3 regions of the Vibrio sp. 2132-1 genome follow, and region 3 is predicted to be linked to each of the others. Evidence: riboswitches for the same ligand, from Rfam matches in the RefSeq annotation. Region 3 holds a riboswitch; each other region holds the start of a gene.

Region 1 (7,898 bases), on a different contig from region 3:
AATTAATCATGCGACCTATGATTGTCGCCTTCAGGGTTTGAGATTGATATGCATCTTCTTTTTGATGACTAGTACTTGTTGTTTTCGTTATAGAATTAGATACTCAGCACAAATTAATAGACAAAAACTAACAATACGTAACAAGGTGTGTCAGTGGCTGGAACCGAGTATTACTTATATAGAGTGAAGTTTATAAAGCCGGCTCAAATGCCGCTTTTATTCCCTAATCTTTCTCCTTCCCAAATATTTCTTGAAGCTATTAACGAGAAACCCGAATTGATGTTGTCTTCAGGTAGTGAATGGCATTTGGGAAATGTTGATTTTTTTGATCAGCTGACAGGATCGTTTGCTATCGGTCGAACAACCAAGACTACTCTGGAAAAGTTCGATAAAGAAAGCGGTAATTTTATAGACAAACTGGATGATTCTAGCCCCTATACAACGGTAGTGTTTGATTGTCGTATAGGTTTGTTAGGTATTGCTAAGAAATCTAAACTAGCTCCAGATGCTGAAACGGTTGCTCGCAGAATTCGAGGACTGTTCGAAAAGTCTGAAACCGTTATCAATACTGGAGCAGAAGTAAAGGTTAACTTTATCCCTGACCCTCAAGGTTTTATTCAAAAGATTCGAGGTGCGTATGCTATCAAGAGTTTTAAAGCTACGTTTACTGGTCCCAACCCTGTGGATGCGGATGAATTATTTCAAAAACCTTTATCTGTATATGCGCAACAAATTGGTGCACGAACTGGAGCACTGGAGGTTAAGGGTGAAGCATTGAATGAAGAGGTGGTTGAAAGTGTAGCGAAATCAACAGCCGCAACAGCTAACACGGCATCCGCAAGAATTATCCCCGAAGAAGGTAAAAAGGTTATACCTATCAAAATGAAAGGTGATGCAGTTTCCGTTGTTGTCAATTTAGACGCATCATACCGCGATGTTTTAGAGCGGATCCAAGAAGAGTATTCGAGGGTCCGAGGATGATAACCGAAAAAAAAATTAGTACGGTCGAGGATCTATTGACTGCGTTGAATGAGCTCCCTAACCATTATATTTACAGAGGTCACGCAGATTCCACTTGGAAGTTAGAGTCCACATTGGAGCGTACGTTAGGTACTTCATGGGGTGGTAATGTTAAACAGGTTGAAGAGCACTACTTGAACCTGTTTAAGTCAAAGTATCATATTTACAATGACTCTAACCATGAACCCAAAAGTAAGCTCGCTTGGTTGTCGGTTATGCAGCATTACGGCGCACCTACACGCCTAATCGATTTTACAGAGAGTCCTTACATTGCATTGTATTTTGCGTTGGAAGCCTATGACCCTCAAAGTAAGAAAGATTTAGCTATATTTGCGCTTGACTATCATGCTGTATTAGATGCTTCTGTTGCGCATATTTCTAGCAAAGATGGTAGTTTCAATAAGCGTCGCCAAGATATTCATGGAATTCAAGATCAGATATTTGATGAAGTAGTTGATAGGTTTTCTTACGATATTGTATGGATAACTGAACCATTGGAAATGAATGTTAGGATTGATAGACAAGCAGGAACGTTTCTAATTTCTGGAAATAGAGAACAGAAAATCGAAGACCTGCTTTCATTGGGTGTGTATAGCTCTACTCCAATGCTGAAGCTTGTTATTTCGAGTGATTTATATGAAGGAATTTATGCTTTACTGCGGAAAATGAACATCAATGCTAAGTCGATATATGGTGACTTATCTGGTTTAGCTAAGTCAATCAAAATGGATATGCAAGCCCACACTAGTTAACTGTGGCGGTATTTTATTGCAGCGAAACTATTTATTCCCAATTCGCGGTTCTAGTATAGGCTGTAGCTAATGTATTACGGCCATTGATAGGCGTTGCCTATGCAGTGGTTTTAGATTAGTGGACTGACTAACGTTGCTGATTCCTTTAACGGGTGACTCGATGAGTTGTTGCTGGCCTGCAATTCATAGCCGCTTAACATGTTTCACCTACAACAGTTGATAAAAAATAATAGATTTATAGTTTAAGGTTTATATGTTCGCTCAAACTTGTATAGATAGCAGTTTTCTGGCTTCTCTAGGATACTCTTCGTTTATGCTGTTCTTAGTAACAGAATTGGAAAAAAAGTCTGGTCAGAAAACTGGCCTTAAAGACGTGTTTAGTACACCCGTCTTGAGTGCCTTATTTTTGGCATTTTTGTTTTTCTTGTTTACTTTTGACTTCCCAGACAAAGGCTCAGTTAAATCATTCGGAACAATGGCTTCAAATATCACCTCCAACGTTTATACCTTTATTTGCACCTTTGTTCTCGTTTTGAACTATTGGGGACAGTTACTAATGTATTGGGCTTTTTATCAGTTTCTAAAACGTTGGTTTCCGAATCAGATAGAGGCCTTTGAAAACAAAATCAAATCCATATTCTGAAAGTAAAAAAAATCGCTCTTTAGAGTGTATACCTTATCAGGCATTGGCTTGCGATACTTCCATACGCCTTAAGCCAACATAGTTAGGTTGGTCGCTTTGTTATGTCTTTAATGCAGCGAAATATTATATTCCAAATCCGCGGTTCTATCATAGGCAAGGGCTAATGAGTTTGTGGTGGTGATAGGTTTTAGCTATTAGCTTGCGAGATTTCCATATAGGCCACGCCAACATAACTGACTAGTGATGTTGATTATATCTTTAATGCAGCGAAATATTATATTCCAAATCCGCGGTTCTATCATAGGCAAGGGCTAATGAGTTTGTGGTGGTGATAGGTTTTAGCTATTAGCTTGCGAGATTTCCATATAGGCCACGCCAACATAACTGACTAGTGATGTTGATTATATCTTTAATGCAGCGAAATATTATATTCCAAATCCGCGTGTTGGGAGTTCGAATCTCTCCACCCCTGCCACATATCAGGCTCTGACTTAGGTCAGAGCCTTTTTTGTATCTGGTTTCTTCTCATTATTACAGCTTATTTCTACTCTTATCCCGTAAGTATGGCTTTCTGCTGTACTTTGGCAGCATTTAATCTACTGAACGAACGAAACTACAGTTAGCTGTAATGATCAGTGGCCCGAAATTTTAATAATAAAGGGGAATCACTATTTATATTTAGTTACACTCAACCGATCTGGATTAATGAGTAACTATGTATGGATATATCTCGTCGACGCTTTCTTCAATCATCCTTAGCAATCTCCGCGCTTGCCGTTCTACCTGCATGTTCTCTATCTAGGAGCACTAATAAGCAGGGGCAATATATATACGATATCACTGCAGAGCCTTCTACTGCAGAATTAGTCCCTGGGTTTAACACAGACGTACTCGCATTTAATGGTTCGATTCCAGCGCCTGTGATTCGTTGTCGCCAAGGCGAGAAAGTTATAATTCGGTTTACTAACAAGCTTTCAGAGCCGACTACAATCCACTGGCATGGCTTGCGAATCCCTATTGAAATGGATGGTGTACCTTTCTTGAGCCAGCAGCCTATCATGCCAGGTGAAACATTCGTTTATGAATTTACACCACCAGATGCGGGCACATTTTGGTATCACCCACATATGAATAGTGTGAAGCAGCTTGGTAAGGGCTTAGTCGGGCTAATTGTCGTTGAAGAGGCAGAGCCTGTTCAGTTTGATGAAGAGCATGAAGTCGTCCTCAAGCATTGGCACTTAGACAAACAAGGTCAGTGGAAGAACCTTATGGTGCCGCGCTTGAGCGCTCGTATGGGGACTCCCGGAGAGTGGAGTAGCGTCAATGGTGTGCATGAACCTGTTTATACGCTGAAGCAGAATGCTACCACACGATTAAGAATTGCTAATGTCGATAACACCATTACTTACCCGATCGCTATAGAAGGCGCAGAGGCTTGGGTTATTGCTATTGATGGTAACCCTGTTAAAACGCCTTATAAGCTCACTCAGCACAAAATTGGTCCGGGAATGAGGTTAGATATCGGATTGATTGCTCCAAAGGCTGGAAAACGTGTTTATGTGCGTCAAATGAAAGGACGCTTCCCATTCCTTTTGTGCGAGTTTGACGTTGTTGAGTCTGACCTGTCGAACAACCAGAAACTGCCTTTATTACCTCTCAACCCTGTGCCAGCTCTCGATTTGAAAAATGCAGAGCAAATCGATTATGTGTTTGAGTGGGAGGGGGCGATCACTCCTGCTGATAAATCGGGCAAAGCGATACCTAAATTCTGGCTGATGAACAAACGGGCTTGGGAGGGAATGAGCAAAGATAATATTCCAGCGCCCCTTTCAACATTGGAGATGGGAAAAACCTATATCTTCAACCTAAAGAACGTCACCCAATATCATCATCCTATTCACCTTCATGGACACACATTTACGGTTCTTGAGTTAGATGGAAAAAAACTCGACGAACCGTTTCATACCGATACGGTCTTGCTTGGAAAAAACGGCAGTGCGAAAGCGGCATTTGTTGCAGATAACCCTGGACGTTGGATGTACCATTGTCATGTGATCGAACACATGAAGACGGGGTTGATGGGTTATATTGAAGTAAAGTGACTCCTGTAACTTTTTAAATCTTGATAAGTTTTAAGCGCTATAATTTGCTGAATTCTAAGATTGTATAATCACTATTGCCGTAAATTTGATTACAATGTCTCCATTAACTTTTCTGGGGGAATTATGGGACAACTATCCGTTTTGGGTTTTATTGCATTGGGTGGTGCATTTGGTGCATGTTCTCGTTACTTAATTTCTGAACTTTGTGTCATTTTATTGGGGCGTGGTTTTCCATATGGTACGTTAACCGTTAACGTTGTTGGCTCATTTATGATGGGCTTATTGATAGCAGCTTTCGATAATGAACTTTTGGCAACGGAACCTTGGCGACAAGTGATTGGCTTGGGTTTTTTAGGCGCACTAACGACGTTTTCCACCTTCTCGATGGATAATGTTTTGCTTATGCAGCAGGGCGCTTTCTTTAAGATGGGGTTGAACGTATTGTTGAATGTCGTGTTAAGTATTTCAGCGGCGTGGATAGGCTTTCAATTATTGATGCGCAGCTAGCAAAGTAGTTAAAAATTGAACAGGTCGGCTTGGTTTCACCAAGCCGTTTTTATATACTGACATCACTTGTCGGAGTGCCATAAGGCTGAGACCGTTAATTCGGGATCCGTTGAACCTGATCAGATTAGAATCTGCGAAGGGAACAAGAGAAGATATTCACACCGGAGTTCTTTCTGGTTGATCTATCAAAAGTCGAATGTTGTTACAGGCAAATATCGTAAGCTTTAACTAGCCTTAATTTGACTCCTCTTGTCGCATCTATCCGCCAAGCATTTTTATCCAATTACTTTTTATCTAGTATAACAAAGCAAGGAAAAATGCTATGTCGAGTCGCAAACAAGCGAGACTGGAAGCAAAACAGTTCATTGATACACTCTCGGTACAACCGTACCCCAATTCAAGCAAAGTCTACGTAGAAGGCTCACGTCCAGATATTCGTGTGCCAATGCGTGAAATATCACTCGCTGATAGCCTTATTGGAGGCACAAAAGAAGCGCCTATATTCGAACCTAATGAGCCAGTACGCGTTTACGATACGTCGGGTGTATACACAGATCCAGAGCACACCATAGACCTCTATAACGGCTTACCTAAGCTGAGAGAAGGGTGGATTGAAGAGCGCGCCGATACTGAGCTACTTGATGAAGTAAGCTCGGTGTACACCAAAGAACGCTTAGAAGACGAAACACTAGACGGTCTTCGTTACGGTAATCTACCACGTATTCGACGTGCCAAAGATGGCCATTGTGTGACTCAATTGCACTATGCTCGCAAAGGTATTATTACCCCAGAAATGGAATATATCGCGCTGCGTGAAAACATGGGGCGTGCCAAGTATCGCGATGAAGTGCTGAATCAACAGCATCCGGGTCAAAGCTTCGGAGCGAACCTACCAAAAGATATTACCGCCGAATTCGTGCGTAAAGAAGTCGCCGAAGGTCGCGCTATTATCCCTTCAAATATTAACCACCCAGAATCCGAACCAATGATCATTGGACGTAACTTTTTGGTCAAAGTGAACGCCAACATCGGTAACTCATCGGTCACTTCTTCGATTGAGGAAGAAGTAGAAAAGTTAGTATGGGCAACGCGTTGGGGTGGAGATACCGTAATGGATCTTTCTACTGGACGTAACATCCACGAAACTCGCGAGTGGATTCTACGTAACAGTCCGGTTCCGATCGGTACCGTGCCAATGTACCAAGCGCTTGAGAAAGTGAATGGTGTTGCTGAAAACCTTAACTGGGAAGTGATGCGCGATACCCTGATTGAGCAAGCAGAGCAGGGCGTTGACTACTTTACTATCCATGCCGGTTTACTACTTCGTTATGTGCCAATGACTGCAAAACGCGTTACTGGTATCGTCTCTCGTGGTGGTTCTATCATTGCGAAATGGTGTTTAGCGCATCACCAAGAAAGCTTCTTATATACCCACTTCCGAGAGATCTGTGAAATCTGTGCTAAGTATGATGTGGCACTTTCTCTCGGTGATGGTCTGCGTCCTGGCTCGGTGGCCGATGCTAACGACGAAGCGCAATTTGCAGAGCTTCGTACCCTTGGTGAGTTAACCAAGATTGCGTGGGAATACGACGTACAAGTAATTATCGAAGGTCCTGGTCATGTTCCAATGCATATGATCAAAGAGAACATGGAAGAGCAGTTAGAGCACTGTCATGAGGCTCCTTTCTATACCCTTGGTCCATTGACGACAGACGTCGCTCCTGGTTACGACCATATTACTTCAGGCATCGGCGCTGCCATGATTGGTTGGTATGGCTGTGCAATGCTTTGCTACGTAACTCCGAAAGAGCACCTCGGTTTACCAAACAAAGAAGACGTGAAAGTAGGCATGATCACTTACAAGCTTGCTGCGCACGCCGCTGATTTAGCGAAGGGACACCCTGGTGCACAAGTTCGTGATAACGCGCTTTCTAAAGCTCGCTTCGAGTTCCGTTGGGAAGACCAATTCAACTTGTCGCTCGACCCAGATACCGCGCGTGCTTTCCATGATGAAACCTTGCCTCAAGAGTCTGGAAAAGTCGCTCACTTCTGTTCGATGTGCGGACCAAAGTTCTGCTCGATGAAGATTTCGCAAGAGGTTCGAGAATATGCGAAAGACACTGAGCAAGTTGCTGCGGACCAAGCTATCTCGATCAAAATGCTGGATGATCCTCTTGAGGGGATGCGTCAGAAATCGCAAGAATTTAGAGAGTCAGGCTCCGAGCTATACCACCCAGCAGCACATGCCGAGGTAAGTGACTAATGAGCAAAATCCTTATTCCGTCATCATTGATTGAACTGACAGGTTTAGTTCAGCAATGTTTGTTGTTGGCGAAAGAACAGGGTTTTAGCATCGAAGACATTGAGTTGGGTGTGAGCCCAACTCAATCTATTCAGCTTGTTCGCGACCAACAGATTACACATATAACGACTGACCTTATTGGTGGACATAACTTTGAGCCTGAGTGTTCATTTACTCTCTATTACCGTTCTGCTTTGTCGGTAGAAGCGTGTGCTAAGCAACCGTCGAAAGCGATTTATATTGGCATTGCTGATACGCAGGTTTCCGATGAAAAGGAGAAAGTGCTTCAGCTTGATATCTGGCGTCACCCAATCAACGACGAAGTGAGAGCGCTTTCTGTTAAGTCCAAACTCAACGCAATGTTCGATCCCGAACATCACCTTGCTTGGACAGTAACGCTGACAGTACTCGATTTTCCTATCGAAGATGCGTTAACACTTGCTCGAGGAATGCTAACTCAACAAGCGAATGTTTCACGTGAAACACTGTTGAGTGACAACCTTGATGAGGGACGACCTACTCAGTGGGCTGACCAATTTGATGATTTCCCCACACCTGTACTGGAGGATAAC
Region 2 (7,898 bases), on a different contig from region 3:
GAACTTAAGCGTAGTGAGCGCTTTTACATTGTCATTGCTCGCGGCTGCTTTAATGCTTTTTAGTTTACGAAAGATTTTGTTGTGCAGTTGCTTGAGTTTCCAAACGTACAGCACTTCTTCCATGTATGGTCGAGTTTTAATTTGATTCAATAAAGAGAGGGAAGTTGCAACTGCGAGAACGACACCAATCAAATTCCAATGGAAATTGCCCGTTGATTGTTCTGGTACGACTTCAGTGTTGCCAAACAAAACAATCAGCAAGGTACTAAAGGCAAGAGAAGAGATGGCGAGCAACGCAACAAAACCGCCAATCACAAGGCTTACTTTCTTTTTATAAATGTCTTTATTTATCTGTTTGATTTCCATATACCGCTCCTAACAGGTTCCCTCTATTTTAACCAGCGCACTCCGCACGACAATCGAAGCTTTGTAAGTAAGTTCACATTTGCTATTAAACTCGCATCCCTTCCCTGCTTGGGTATATACTTCCGCGCATTCACTCTTCCTATATAGAGGCTAAATTCATGCGCTCTTTTGTTTTACGAGCTCGCGCGGCGCCAACCACCAGCAAAGCACTGTTAGAAGGTGTTGGTAATGAAGCGCATACAGAGATTCTTGCTCATACCATGATGAACACTATGTTCGTTGCTCAATCACACCGTGAAGATGTGGTTGTTCACTTGGTTTTGGAAAGCACAAAAGACTTCTCACGCACCATTACTATTCGCTCCAACGACATCACCAACATTGGCGGCTTCCATGAGTCAACCTTGATTGCAGCAGTGGCTCGCGCTTTGGATGCTTCGGTTGGTATGGGTAAAGAGCAGCTTCGTGAAGTTGAACCCGGTATTACGGTTCGTACAGTGAGCTTTGAACGCTTGGTGCAAGAACTGGCGGAAGACCACCAACTTTATATGTTGGACAAGAAAGGCGAATTTGTTCGTGACGCAGAAATTGGTGAAAATCCATGTTTCTTACTAACCGATCACATTCCGATGCCGAAGAAGTCGTTCAACAGCTTAAAGCGCCTTGGCACAGAGAAGATCAGCTTAGGTCCTAAGATGCTTTTCGCTTCTCAGTGTGTAGTATTGATCCACAATGAGTTGGACATACGCGAATTCTAGTTATTCGCGCACACGTTGCTAGATAATGAAAGAGGACTCTATTGAGTCCTCTTTTTGTTTCTATAGTAATGCTAAGTTTACTTACCACCAATGCTCAAACGAGCAAAACGAACGTCTGGCGAGAAGAAAGTTCGGCTATCGTTAATTAGCTGAGTATCACCTACTGCCTCAACTTCTTGCAGCATATTGTAGAAGTTACCCGCTACCGTGATCCCACGAACTGGTTGAATGCGCTTACCATCACGGCACAAGAAACCACTCGCGCCAAATGAGAAATCACCACTCACTGCATCCGCACCAGAATGGACACCTTGAAGTTCGACTAACTCTAGGTACTCACCCGCTTTTACTTCTGACGCACTGCTGTTACCCGTCGCAATCACTTTGTGATTCGCTGATACGTCTAGGCTCGATTTTGCACCGCGAGCGGCACTTGCTGTCGAGACTGCGCCCAAGTAACTTGCGGTCTGGCTGTTGTGTAGCAAGGTTTTCAACTCACCATTAGCAATCATGACATTATCTTGAGTAGCGAAGCCTTCACTATCAAAACTCGCGATTGCCATACCATTTGGCATGTAAGCCGTATCAGTAAAGGTAATTAAATCACTCGCAACACGTTGACCAAGCTTGTCACCCAGTGGCGTAATGCCTTTCATCGCGCTTACGCCAGAGAAAGCACTGCCGAAAGCACCGAATAAACTTGCTAGCGCATTGATGTGGAAAATAGCAGGGTAGTTACCTGTCGCAACCGGAGCGCCTTCCAGAAGATCACGAGCAAGGTTGTAGCCACCTTCTATACAGTAAGCTGGATTCAACTCATCAAAACGGCGACCAAGTGACATTCTACCCGCCATTGACTGTTTGCCGTCTTTTTCAAACAAGGTATACGCGTAACAAGTGAACGAGCGCTCGAAGTGTTGACACAATGTGCCTTGAGTATTGGCAATGATCAGTTGTGTTTCGCCATCGCTGTAACCATTGTAAGGTGCGCTAGAAGCGTGAGGCAGAGCCACTACGCCTTGCTCAAGTGCGAGAGACAGTTCAATTTTTTCATCAACCGAAGTTGTGTCTTCTTGAGCAATCTCAGCCACGTCAGTCGTGATTTGGCTGTTCACACAACTAATGGTCTGATGTTCATCTTGCTTGGAAAAACGAGCGCTTTGCAGTGCATTAGTCAGCATCAAATCTAAGCTTGGTTGTTCTAATGACTCAGAATAGCTCGTTGCAACACGCGCATCTTTCACAACACGAACACCCAGCACTTGGCTTGAGCTTACTTTGTACTCATCCAGCTTTCCTTGGTTCGCTTTCAAAGAAAAGCTACTGTTACGGTTTACAATGACGTCCGCTTCTGCACCTTGGCGTTTTGCTTCTGATAGGACGTAATCAACCGCATTAAGAATGTGTTGTTCTTGGCTCATTAGTTACCGCCTCCTACCAGAATGTTATCTACTTTCAGCGTTGGCTGACCGACAGTTGTTGGTACTGAACCACTCACGGAACCACACATGCCCGGCGCAAGCGCCATGTCTTTGCCGACCATGCTGATTTCTTTCAACACTTTTGGACCCGTGCTGATCAGCGTTGCTGTTTTCAGAGGCTTGGTGATTTTGCCATTTTCAATGAGGTAGGCTTCACGAACAGCAAAGTTAAACTCCCCCGTACCCGGTTGAACAGAGCCACCGCCCATCTTCTTCGCATAGATACCACGTTCGATGCCTGCCAGCATGTCATTAAGTGAATGCTCGCCCTCTTCGATAAAGGTGTTACGCATGCGCGAGGTTGGTGCGAACTTGTAGTTTTGACGACGACCAGAACCCGTAGGCTCATAACCTGTCTTCATGCCACCCATTTTATCGACCATGAAGCTGGTTAGCTTACCGTCTTTGATCAGTTGAGTGCGCTGAGTCTTCATACCTTCATCATCAATGTGAATCGAGCCCCATTCGTTGGTCATGGTGCCATCATCGACTGCATTCACTGCGGTGTGAGCAACCATTTCGCCCATCTTGTCGTGGAAGACTGATGCTTTCTTCGCAACTGAAGTGGTTTCTAGCAAGTGACCACATGCTTCATGGAAGATAACGCCGCCAAAGCCGTTACCAATCACCACCGGCATTTCACCCGATGGACAAGCATCCGCGCCAAGTTTTACTAACGCTTGCTGCGCGATAGTTTGACCTAGCTCTTTGGCATCAAGCTGTTCACTGAATTCCCAACCAGCAAGAGCGCCAGGACCTTCCATACCAGAAGACTGCTCATTACCTTTTTGCGCGACAGTGTTACCAGCAACACGAATGTAGTGGCGAGTATCGTCAACGTGTAGACCTTCTGAGTTGAAGATAGACACTTGTTGCTCGCGCTGAAGAACGCTGCCAATAAACTGGCTGATATGCTCACTCTCAGCACGTGCGGCTTGGTCAACTTTCAATAGAAACGCGATTTTTGAATCTAGGTTAGCATCCTTACTTAGCGACATGCGGCAACCATGTTGGATTGGGTAGCGGTTCAAATTCAAAGAACCCGCTGACGCGATTTGCTCACGCTTGTCTTTTGCAGCAAGCAGCGAGGTTACGCGCTTTAGTTCGGCTTCATCTGTGCTGTTGGTGTAACCGTAAAGCACCTTATGACCGAAAAAAAGACGAATACCGATACCAAAATCGATACCCGAGTTAACCTTATCCACTTCACCAGATGAGATCTGGACAGTGTTGGTTTGGTGATGTTCAACGAATAGTTCAGCGAAATCAGCCCCCAAAAAGAGTGCATGATCGATCACTGACTTCGCTGTTACAGAATTAAGCATGAAGTCTCCTTGCTCGATGATCGTCTTAGCCTTCCTAATTAACTGTGAAAAAGTTCAACAAAGTTAAATTGGCAACACGTTAAATTTTAACAGTTTTTTAACCTTGTTTTGTGCTAATCCTTGCTTAACGAGACCACGATTATTTATTAAATATTTCAGGTTCTGCTCATTCACCAGAGCGTTGCACTAGTAAATTCCACACAGCAAACCATTTAGGTGCTTACTTTATCACTCACCTCGCATAATTGAATACTCATTATAATTACGCTCAAAAAACGTATCCCTTCCGCAATGGTCCTGCTATCATCCGAACGAAATAGTCGGGGGGCCACACGACAAGTGTTGGCTGAGATCGAAATTCGAGACCCGTTGAACCTGATTCAGTTAGCACTGACGTAGGGAACTATGCACACTTTGCCTTTCGTCGCCCCTCTTAGGTAAGCGATAGCGATCGAAAAATCGATCTATCTGCAACGGTCAAAGTCAGTTCCTATACGTCTTGTAGTAGGAGCGACCATGACGCAGCAATCACAACCTCATTCACATCACACGCCAGCCTTGCCTACCCCTATCGTATTGACCATCGCGGGCTCAGACAGTGGTGGCGGTGCAGGTATTCAAGCCGACATCAAAGCGATGTCCGCAACCGGCAGTTTTGCTTGCTCGGTAATCACGGCGATTACTTCGCAAAATACCCAAGGCGTTTCTGCGATTTTCCCCATTCCTCTCGACCATGTAGAGAGCCAACTTGATGCAGTATTTACCGACCTCAACATCGTTGCAGTCAAAGTGGGCATGCTGGCCGATTCCAACATCATCAAAGTCGTTGCAGACAAAATTAAGCAATACCAGCCAAAACACCTCGTGATTGACCCTGTAATGGTGGCCACTAGCGGTGATCTATTACTGGAACAGTCGGCAATCAGCACTTTAAAAGAAGAATTGATTCCGCTCGCAGACATCATTACCCCTAACCTACCCGAAGGCGCAGCATTGACGGGTAAGCCAATGCCTCAATCAGAATCTGAAATGAACGATATGATTACCGACCTTCGTGCGCTTGGCGCCAAAGCTATTCTGCTCAAAGGCGGTCACCTTGAAGAAAATGAAAACAGCAACGATCTGCTTATCATGCAAGACAGTGCCGAGTTAATCAGCGCTAAACGCTTTCCAACCAAAAACACTCATGGCACAGGCTGCACGCTGTCTTCTGCTATCGCGTCTTATCTTGGCCAAGGCAACAACCTACACAAAGCGGTGCACCTGGGTAAGCAGTACATCAGCCAAGCTATCGCACACGCTGATGAATTGGATGTAGGTAAAGGCCATGGCCCTGTGAACCACTTTTTTGCGGGCCATACTTATGTTCGCTAACGCGATTGGCATTCAGCTTTCCGATGCTAGTCTGCGATACAAAGATAGCCAAACACCGACTTTAGCAGGAATGAACATGACCATTCCCGTCGGTAAATGGACGGTATTACTCGGACGAAGTGGCTGCGGGAAAACCACAATATTGCGTTACTTAGCTGGCCTGCTGGATGACCAAGTTGACTGGCATGGCGAACTCATCACAACGGATGGCGCTGCACTGCATGACCGTATCGCTTACATGGCTCAGCAGGATTTATTGCTACCGTGGTTGAATGTGTTAGACAACGTCTGCCTCAGTTCTCGATTTTCTCAAGAGCAAGCACCAGAGAAAAATAGACAACGTGCACTGATTTTACTAAGCCAAGTGGGACTCGCCGATTACGCGGATGCTAAGCCAGCTCAGCTCTCTGGCGGCATGAGACAACGTGTTGCCCTTGCTCGCACTCTGATGCAAGACAAGCCTCTAGTTCTGATGGATGAGCCTTTCTCTGCACTGGACGCGGTTACTCGTCATAAGTTGCAAACCTTGTCTGCCGAATTGCTGAAAGATAAGACGGTTGTTCTGATTACCCACGACCCACAAGAAGCGGTGCGATTAGCTCACCAACTCTATGTGTTGCAAGGCACACCTGCGCAAGCTCAGCACTTGGTCGTTCCAGACTCCAAGCCGCCCCGAGTTCTCGATGGAGAGTGCGCCGCGCTTCAACAAGCGATTTTGGATCAATTGGAGAAAGACTATGAGTGATATGACTCAGTACAACTCCGTTTCGGCACGTATTAGTAAAAAAGAACGCGTGACCCATCCGGCTCTGCGCTTAGTTATCAGCACAGCGGTGATCTTGGGATTGTGGCAGTTGGTCGTGGTGATATTCGACATGCCAAGCTTCATCTTACCTTCACCAATTGAAGTGCTGGATAGATTGGTCACTCGTTACGATGTCCTGCTCAAACATACTTGGGTTACCGCGCAAGAGATCTTATTTGGCTTGGCGCTTGGATTATCGATGGGTTTGCTGTTCGCATTGCAAATGCTGATGTTCGAGCCGCTGAAGCGTTGGTTATTGCCTATTCTGATTGCTAGCCAAGCGATCCCTGTGTTCGCCATCGCGCCAGTGCTCATGCTTTGGCTGGGTTACGGCATTGCATCAAAAGTAGTCATGGCGGCGATCATCATCTTTTTCCCCGTCACGACATGTTGCTATGACGGCTTGCGCAATACGCCAACAGGTTACCTCGACCTTGCCAAGACCATGGGCGCGTTTAAATGGCAGCTACTTCGTCATATTCAATTGCCAGCCGCACTACCAACTTTAGCCTCAGGTATTCGTGTTGCCGTCGTTATTGCGCCAATTGGAGCAGTGGTCGGTGAGTGGGTAGGTTCAAGCGAAGGCTTGGGTTATCTGATGCTCCAAGCCAACGCTCGCATGATCATTGACGAGATGTTTGCGGCGCTGTTTATCCTCGCCGTACTGTCTATCTCACTCTACTTCATCACCGATAAGTTATTGAAAAAAGCCATCCCTTGGGAAAGCAAATAATTACAGAAAATAACCAAAGAAAATTGGGAAAGAAAAGGAAGAACCCCGTGAATAAAAACAAACTTATGAGCGCTGCTGCTCTACTCGCTTCAGTGGTATCAACCAACGTTCTTGCCGCTGAAAAAGAGATGACACTGATGTTGGATTGGTTCGTCAATCCAAACCATGGTCCTATCGTGATTGCCAAAGAGCGTGGTTACTTCAAAGAGCAAGGTTTGAAGGTCAACATTCAGGAGCCGGCAGATCCAAGCACGCCACCTAAGTTGGTCGCGGCGGGTAAAGTCGACATGGCGATTTCTTACCAACCAAGCCTAACCATCGATGTCGCGGCTGGTTTGCCACTAATCCGCTCTGCGACTTTGATTGCTACGCCACTCAACACGTTGATGGTGTTGGACAACGGTAAGAATGAAAACCTTGGCGACTTAAAAGGCAAGAAGATCGGTATTGCGATCGCAGGCAACGAAGAAGCGACAATCGGCACCATGCTAGCGCAAGAAAACGTGAAGTTTTCTGACGTACAAATCATCAACGTAGGTTGGGCGCTGTCTTCGTCTCTTGCGTCTGGCAAGGTGGATGCGATTTGGGGCGGTCTACGTAACTTCGAAACCAACCAACTGGCACTAGAAGGTTATAAAGCTAAGGCCTTCTTCCCTGAAGAACACGGCGTGCCAGCGTATGACGAGTTAGTCTTCGTAGCCAATGCAAAAAACTACGACAAAGAAGCCATCAAGGCATTCAACAAAGCACTAGAGCAAGCGACCACTTACATCGTTAACCATCCAAAAGAATCTTGGAAAGAGTTTGTGGCTTATTCACCAGACACCCTCAACAACGAGCTTAACCAACGCGCTTGGAACGACACGCTAACTCGTTTCGCTCTTCGTCCATCCGCAGTAGATCTGAAACGCTACGATGATTATGCGCAGTTCATGTATTCACAAAACATCATCGAAACACTGCCAAAAGCGAAAGATTACGTACCGAGCTTTGACTAATTCTACTGACCTTAGGATCTAAGCCTAGGGTCTTTTGATAACGAGATACTCATTATGA
Region 3 (7,898 bases):
GATTGATGTAATAGATAAAGGACAGGATCACGTTGAAGATGTTTCTGTTCATTCCTCTTTGTCTTCATTTATTCAAATTGAGGAATAAGAATAAAAAGGAGGGTTAATTCCTCCTTTTAAAACTTGTATTAAACCGAAATTTTATAAAACTTAACCATCAATTAAAATATCATATTCGCTATCTATACTCATTCAATTTATTCATTCCATCTACGGTATAGAGATACCAAACTAGCTTGTACATAAGCCATTATTTGGTGCTTAGCATGAATCTGATTTAAGCATTTTTGATGATCACGGGTATTGGCATGAATTTTATGAACATAACCGATTAGTCTTATTTCTCATTGGAGAATGCGTTAATGTGGATTAAAAATACAGGGTAGTTTTCAGCTAGCCTTTACGATATTTATTGATGAAGAAAAACATGTAAATATGAATATATAGCACCACAAAGTATACATCGCGACTTCTTTTACTTTTACGTAAATAGTCGGTACGCATCGAAGAAATCCTATGATAAATCGCTTGTAAGCAAAATTGCTTTGCTTGCTAACGATGCTTTTGATCCCATGGTGTGGGATTCTTATAACGCAACGAATAGCGTTTCCAAAAAAGCGCTAATGCACATTATTGCTCACTTTGTTGAAACTGCGGGTAGTTCGTTCGCCGATCCGGAATACATAATGCAAGCAGTCAGTGCTTGCAGGGCAGGACAAAACTTAAACATTGAATTCCCGTCATTGTTTACAAGCAAATTCGGACAATTGTTTGCTGAAATGCATTCTCAAAGATACGGACATCGAACGGATAGTAACTTTGACGATGAATTTCCATTGACTCTATCTACGGAAGAAGTTTTTTTACCAAATGTTCGTGGCTACCGTTTAAGCTTAAACCTACAACATCTTCAAAAATACCAAGCATCAAGAAAATCAGGTCAAGTAGTCTTGCAAGGTGCTTTTTTTAACGGCTCAGTATTTAAACTATTAATTGCTGTTAGATCGTTTTCTGGCGGCGATACTCTTAGTTATAAATTTAAAGCTAAGCGCTGTCAGTTAACTCATAAGATTAACGGCTTAAATGCTTACTTTGATGTGACATCATGATTTTTATATATACCAGTTCAACTTGAAGATGCCAGTTCCAAAACCTGAAAAGTATCCGTAATTCTGGATGAGAGTGCTCCTGAAACATCTGGTGGCGTCATATCTAAAAAACGGCCCTTATCAAGGACCGCTCGTATGAGTTAGCCTTTGTAATTTTTTAGCATCAGGAGCGCTTATTTATTTTGAGCTCGTTCGTAAGATTCTAGGATTTCAGCTTTGGCGGCAGCAACATCTGCCCAACCATCCACTTTCACCCATTTGCCTGCTTCAAGCTCTTTGTAACGCTCAAAGAATTGCGTGATCTGCGCTTTCAGTAGTTCTGGGATATCGTCCACATCTTGGATGTGCTCGTACTCTTTCGAGATTTTTGAGTGGGGAACCGCAAACACTTTTGCATCTTCACCCGATTCATCTGTCATCTTCAAAACGCCAACAGGACGGCAGCGAATGACTGAACCTGGCATGAGTGGGTATGGTGTTGGTACCAATACGTCGACTGGGTCGCCATCAAGAGACAGGGTATTGTTCACGTAGCCATAGTTGCATGGGTAGAACATTGGTGCAGACATGAAACGGTCGACAAATACAGCACCAGAGTCTTTATCTACTTCGTACTTGATTGGATCTGCATTTGCAGGAATTTCGATAACGACATAGATATCTTCAGGCAGCGACTTGCCTGCTGGTACATGGTTTAAGCTCATTAGAATATTCCTTTTCATTAACGATGAGTCACACAAAAGCGGCTTCATCTGATGATAAATTCGCGTTTCACTTTAGCGACAAAAACGCGGCAGGTAAACACCTGCCGCGTTGGACAAAGGTCTGAAATTATTTTTCGTCGCGGTGCAGTTCAAGGAACTCTTCAACTTTGCGAACCATGTTCTTCGAACCCACAAAGAAAGGTACACGCTGGTGCAACTCAGTAGGCTTGATGTCCATAATGCGATTCACGCCGTCCGATGCAATGCCGCCAGCTTGCTCAATGAGGAATGCCATAGGGTTACATTCGTAAAGCAGGCGTAGCTTGCCTTGTGGGTGGCTTTGTGTGCTTGGGTAAAGGTAGATACCACCTTTCAGTAGGTTGCGGTGGAAATCAGCAACCAGCGAGCCAATGTAGCGAGAAGTGTATGGGCGACCGTCTTCTGGCACGTTTTCTTGGCAGTACTTGATGTACTTCTTCACCCCTTGAGGGAAACGAATGTAATTACCTTCGTTGATGGAGTAGATCTTACCATCATCAGGAATCATCATGTTTTCATGAGAAAGACAGAAGCTGCCGATAGATGGGTCGTAAGTAAAGCCGTTTACGCCGTTACCAGTTGTGTATACCAACATGGTGGAGGAGCCGTAAATTACGTAGCCCGCAGCCACTTGTTTGTGACCAGGTTGTAGGAAGTCTTCTTCAGTTGGTGGAGTACCGATTGGAGAAACACGACGGTAAATCGAGAAGATAGTACCAACAGAGACGTTCACATCGATGTTAGAAGAACCATCAAGTGGGTCCATCAGTACTACATATTTGGCGTTTTGGTTGAGTTCTTTATTGAACGCAACTGCTTCGTCTTCTTCTTCACTGGCAACGCCACACACTTGATCACGAGCTTCAAGCGCGGCTTTGAACTTATCGTTCGCGTAAACATCGAGCTTTTGCTGATCTTCACCTTGGACATTTTCCGTGCCTACAGCACCAGTGATATCACCGAGACCCGCTGCGTTGATTTCGCGGTTAACGATTTTTGCAGCTAAACGAATGGAGGCTAAAAGGGATGATAGATCACCGCTAGCGTGGGGGAAATCCGCTTGTTTTTCGACAATGAACTCGCCTAGGGTGCGCAGTCCTGACATGGTTAATCCTTACATTTTCATTTCATTGGGGGTAGTGCGCAAGTGAGCATCTCTTTATGGATGTTAAACGATTGCGCTGGATGTAAGTTTAAGTCGCAGATCTTTTTAATGGTAATGAAGTAACTGTTTGAGATCTCAATTTATTTGTAGACTTGTTTGAGGGATTCATCAGTAAGCAAGAGGTTGTACAGTCTGTGTTCAACCTTGTCATATTTGTGAAAGGGACTGCAAGAAGAAGGCTAAAGTCACTCGCTTTTCAGGCGGTAATCGCGATAATGAAAGCATTAAAAAACGCATTACAAGGTTTAGTTTATGCACATTCATATCTTGGGTATCTGTGGCACATTTATGGGCGGCGCAGCGATTCTAGCGCGCCAATTAGGACATAAAGTCACTGGTTCTGATGCCAACGTTTATCCGCCAATGAGCACACTGCTTGAGTCTCAAGGTATTGAAATTATTGAAGGCTTTGACCCGTCTCAACTCGACCCTCAACCAGATCTTGTGGTGATTGGTAATGCGATGAGCCGTGGCAACCCTTGTGTCGAGCATGTGCTCAACACTAACATGCGTTACACCTCTGGCCCGCAGTGGCTCAACGAGTTTTTGCTGCATGATCGTTGGGTATTGGCGGTATCGGGTACACATGGGAAAACGACCACGTCGAGCATGCTTGCTTGGATACTTGAAGATTGTGGTTATCAACCGGGTTTCTTAGTCGGTGGGGTACTCGGTAACTTCGGAGTGTCTGCTCGTTTGGGTGAAAGTATGTTTTTTGTCGTTGAAGCGGACGAATATGACAGTGCTTTTTTCGATAAGCGTTCTAAGTTTGTGCATTACCATCCTCGCACTTTAATCATGAATAACCTTGAGTTTGATCATGCTGATATCTTCGATGATCTAGAAGCGATCAAGCGCCAATTCCATCATTTAGTGCGAACTGTACCGGGCAATGGATTGATCTTAGCGCCGAGAAAAGATCAGGCGTTAGCGGATGTATTAGAGCGTGGCTGCTGGACTGAAAAACAGTTCTCTGGTGAGAATGGTGACTGGCAAGCGCACAAATTAGTGCTTGATGGCTCAAAATTTGACGTTGCGTTGCAAGGCGAGAAGGTTGGTACCGTCGAATGGAATTTGGTGGGTGACCACAATGTGGATAATGCGCTGATGGCAATCGCTGCTGCACGACATGTTGGAGTCACTCCGGATCTTGCTTGCCAGGCATTAGGGCGTTTCATCAATACCAAGCGCCGTTTAGAGCTGAAAGGTGAAGAACAAGGTGTGACGGTTTACGATGATTTTGCGCATCACCCAACGGCAATTGAACTTACTGTCGGTGGTTTGCGTAACAAGGTAGGTGAAAAACGCATCCTTGCTGTGTTAGAGCCGCGGTCTGCCACCATGAAGCGTGGTGTACACAACAACACACTTGCAGAGTCACTACACAGTGCAGATGAAGTCTTCTTGTTCCAGCCAGATAATATCGAGTGGTCTGTGCAAGACATTGCCGACCAATGCAAACAGCCAGCGTTTGTCGATGCCGATATAGATAACTTTGTAGCCAAGATCGTCGAACGTGCGCGACCAGGTGACCAAATTCTAGTCATGAGTAACGGTGGCTTTGGTGGTATTCACGGAAAACTTCTTGAGCAGTTAAAACAAAAAGCCTGATTGATATGCAAAACAAAACACAACCCTCTCACAAAAAAGCCATCACGTTGGCATTAACGGGTGCTTCTGGTGCTCCCTACGGCCTTCGTCTTTTAGAATGCTTGGTTGCGGCGGATTATCATGTCTACGTTCTGATTTCTTCGGCGGCTCGTGTTGTGATGGCAACCGAGCATAATCTTAAGCTACCAAGTGGCCCAGAAGCGGCGCAGCAAGCATTAGTAGAGCACCTGAACTGCAATCCCGATAACATCACCGTTTGCGGTAAAGATGACTGGTTCTCACCGGTTGCGTCTGGTTCTGCTGCACCAAAGCAAATGGTGGTTTGCCCATGTTCTGCGGGAAGCGTTGCAGCGATTGCGCATGGTATGTCAGATAACTTGATCGAGCGGGCCGCTGATGTGGTAATGAAAGAGCGCGGGCAGCTGTTGCTCGTGGTTCGCGAAACACCATTTTCAACGCTACATCTGGAGAACATGCACAAACTGTCGCAAATGGGCGTCACCATCATGCCAGCAGCTCCAGGCTTCTATCATCAGCCAAAGAGTATTGAAGACTTAGTGGATTTTATGGTGGCGAGAATTCTTGACCACTTAGGTATTGAGCAAGGTTTGGTGCCTCGTTGGGGTTATGACCAGCGCTCGTGAGCTGATTGTGTAACCACTCAAATACCTTTACAATCCATCCAACTCATCGGGGAGCAAACCCATTTAGCATTGAGTCAATCAATGCATTGGGGCGCTGAGACCTAAGTGTTTAACTAGGGACCCGTATTACCTGAACCAGATAATGCTGGCGTAGGAATTGAGTCTGGATATTGGAAGTCCTTAATAGCCGCCTCAAACCCTGTGCCGCTCAACTTATTTCTCTGAAATACTCATGGAGAGCGAGCAGTGAAACCCACTCTAAATCTGATTGCCCTAGCTGCAATCACCTCTACTTCAGCGTTTGCCGCTGAAAACACATTAACCATCTATACCTACGACTCTTTTGCCGCAGATTGGGGGCCGGGTCCTAAAATCGAGCAAGCTTTTGAAGCAAAATGTGGCTGTGACGTTAACTTCGTAGCGTTGGACGATGGTGTGTCGATTCTGAATCGTCTTCGTCTTGAAGGCGGTAATAGCAAAGCGGACATCGTATTAGGTTTGGATAACAATCTGATGGCAGAAGCGAAGAAAACCGATCTGCTTGCCGAGCACAATGTGGATACGGCTAACACAGTGTTACCAAACGGTTGGAGTGACACGACGTTTGTACCGTACGATTACGGCTACTTCGCGTTTGTGTACAACAAAGAGAAACTGGCTAATCCGCCGAAAAGCATGAAAGAGCTGGTGGAAACGCGCAACGATCTGAAAGTGATTTACCAAGATCCGCGGACTTCAACGCCGGGCCAAGGCTTAATGCTATGGATGAAATCTATTTATGGCGACGATGTGACGCAAGCGTGGCAGAAGCTAGCGAGCAAAACCGTAACGGTCACGAAAGGTTGGTCTGAGGCGTATTCTATGTTCCTCAATGGTGAGTCCGATTTAGTGCTTTCTTACACCACTTCACCTGCGTACCACTTAATTGCGGAAAACGATTCGAAGTTTGCTACGGCGAATTTTGCTGAAGGCCACTACATGCAAGTTGAAGTAGCCGCTAAAGTGAAAGGGGCAAAAAATTCAGAACTTGCTGATCAATTTATGAGTTTCATTTTAAGTGATGAGTTCCAATCGGCGATGCCAACGGGTAACTGGATGTACCCAGTCACTGACGTTGAGTTACCTAAAGGTTTTGAAACTTTGAGTGTTCCAAGCAAGTCGTTGAGCTTTAGTGCTGATGAAGTGGCAAAAATGCGTAAGTCTTGGATTCGCGAATGGCAAAGCGCATTGACGTTTTAGCTGACGTTTCCATCCTCATCTGAATGAGATAGGTTTTACCTTTGAATTCTGTTCCAAAAATAGGTTTAGGGGTCGCGATGATCATCGCGACCTTTGTTATTTCTGCCCTAGGTGCTTTGATTGTTCAAGCCCCTTCACTTGATGTGTCTGTGGTATGGGGCGACCCGTACTATCAACATGTCACCAAGTTCAGTTTCTACCAAGCGTTTCTTTCCACATTGCTCAGTGTTGGCTTTGCCATTCCAGTAGCGCACGCACTTTCGCGTCGCCAATTTATTGGTAAATCATTACTGCTTAAGCTGTTTGCATCGACACTGGTTTTGCCGGTTTTGGTTGGTGTTTTTGGGCTGTTAGCGATTTATGGCAACAGTGGTTTGTTGGCGCAGTGGTTGCAAAGTTTCGACACTAAACTGCCATTCTCTATTTACGGTTTGAACGGCATTTTACTCGCCCATGTGTTCTTTAATTTACCTTACGCGGCACGATTGCTTCTGCAAGCCTTGGAGTCTATTCCTGCCGAGCAGCATAAGCTTTGCGCGCATCTTGGGATGAGCCATTGGGATAAGTTTCGCTGGGTAGAATGGCCGCGTTTAAGGCAGCAGCTTCCCCACGTTTGTGGGTTGGTGTTTATGTTGTGCTTTACCAGTTTTGCCACTGTAATGGCGTTGGGGGGCGGGCCAAAATCCACCACCATTGAATTGGCCATTTACCAAGCGATTAAGTTTGATTTTGATTTACAAGCTGGGGCGTTATTGGCGCTGTGGCAGATGCTGTTATGTGGACTGCTTGCTATTGGAGTGCAGAAGTTAACAAGGCCTGTTTCTATCAGTGCTGGAAGCACATCGGTACAGCAATATTTAACGAAGGATCATGGGTGGTCAAAAGCTTGGGATAGCTTTTGGATCATAGGTGCCTTTTTACTGGTAATACCGCCGTTATTGATGGTGTTACTGAGTGGCATCAACCAACAAGTTTGGACAGTATTAACCGATGAGCGTTTTTGGTCTGCGCTATTGAACTCCCTCAAAGTCGCCTGTGTCGCTAGCGCGCTTGCGGTCGCTGCAGGGGTGTCCATACTATTGACCAGTCGCCGTTGGCGGTTGCAGTACAAAAACACGCGAGCCGATCAGATTGAGTTAATCGGCACCGTTATTTTGGTGACTCCAGGTCTGGTGATTAGCACCGGTTTATTCTTACTACTGCGCGCATTTACCGATGTTTTTAGCTTGGCATTTTTTGTCGTGATTTTGGTGAACGGTTTGATGGCTTTGCCTTACGTGATCAAAACGCTAGCGCAGCCAATGCTGCACATTGAACAACAGTATCAGTATGTATGTGCCAGCTTAGGCATGCGTGGCTGGCAACGGTTTAAAGTGGTGGAGTGGCA

What was found. A riboswitch is a leader RNA that binds a small molecule or an ion and turns the genes downstream of it on or off. The one in region 3 is predicted to bind thiamine pyrophosphate.
Region 1: another riboswitch for thiamine pyrophosphate. It lies ahead of thiC (phosphomethylpyrimidine synthase ThiC); the one in region 3 lies ahead of thiB (thiamine ABC transporter substrate binding subunit).
Region 2: another riboswitch for thiamine pyrophosphate. It lies ahead of thiD (bifunctional hydroxymethylpyrimidine kinase/phosphomethylpyrimidine kinase); the one in region 3 lies ahead of thiB (thiamine ABC transporter substrate binding subunit).

Annotation. Positions count from the first base shown of each region.
Region 1 covers NZ_JAWPON010000026.1:33,160-41,057, reverse strand. The annotation lists gene R8N47_RS21730 (hypothetical protein) at 154-981, shown strand; gene R8N47_RS21725 (FRG domain-containing protein) at 978-1,772, shown strand; gene R8N47_RS21720 (multicopper oxidase family protein) at 3,135-4,517, shown strand; gene crcB (fluoride efflux transporter CrcB) at 4,641-5,024, shown strand; TPP riboswitch at 5,085-5,183, shown strand; gene thiC (phosphomethylpyrimidine synthase ThiC) at 5,347-7,287, shown strand; gene R8N47_RS21705 (thiamine phosphate synthase) at 7,287-7,898, shown strand, end outside.
Region 2 covers NZ_JAWPON010000015.1:118,712-126,609, reverse strand. The annotation lists gene R8N47_RS17475 (DUF3087 domain-containing protein) at 1-366, opposite strand, end outside; gene trmY (tRNA (pseudouridine(54)-N(1))-methyltransferase TrmY) at 525-1,124, shown strand; gene R8N47_RS17465 (TldD/PmbA family protein) at 1,202-2,545, opposite strand; gene R8N47_RS17460 (TldD/PmbA family protein) at 2,545-3,930, opposite strand; TPP riboswitch at 4,242-4,349, shown strand; gene thiD (bifunctional hydroxymethylpyrimidine kinase/phosphomethylpyrimidine kinase) at 4,447-5,304, shown strand; gene R8N47_RS17450 (ABC transporter ATP-binding protein) at 5,294-6,049, shown strand; gene R8N47_RS17445 (ABC transporter permease) at 6,042-6,842, shown strand; gene R8N47_RS17440 (ABC transporter substrate-binding protein) at 6,890-7,840, shown strand; gene tenA (thiaminase II) at 7,895-7,898, shown strand, end outside.
Region 3 covers NZ_JAWPON010000008.1:1,201-9,098, forward strand. The annotation lists gene R8N47_RS10465 (hypothetical protein) at 1-88, shown strand, start outside; gene R8N47_RS10470 (hypothetical protein) at 546-1,109, shown strand; gene ppa (inorganic diphosphatase) at 1,283-1,813, opposite strand; gene fbp (class 1 fructose-bisphosphatase) at 1,941-2,957, opposite strand; gene mpl (UDP-N-acetylmuramate:L-alanyl-gamma-D-glutamyl-meso-diaminopimelate ligase) at 3,270-4,628, shown strand; gene R8N47_RS10490 (flavin prenyltransferase UbiX) at 4,634-5,272, shown strand; TPP riboswitch at 5,310-5,446, shown strand; gene thiB (thiamine ABC transporter substrate binding subunit) at 5,519-6,511, shown strand; gene thiP (thiamine/thiamine pyrophosphate ABC transporter permease ThiP) at 6,553-7,898, shown strand, end outside.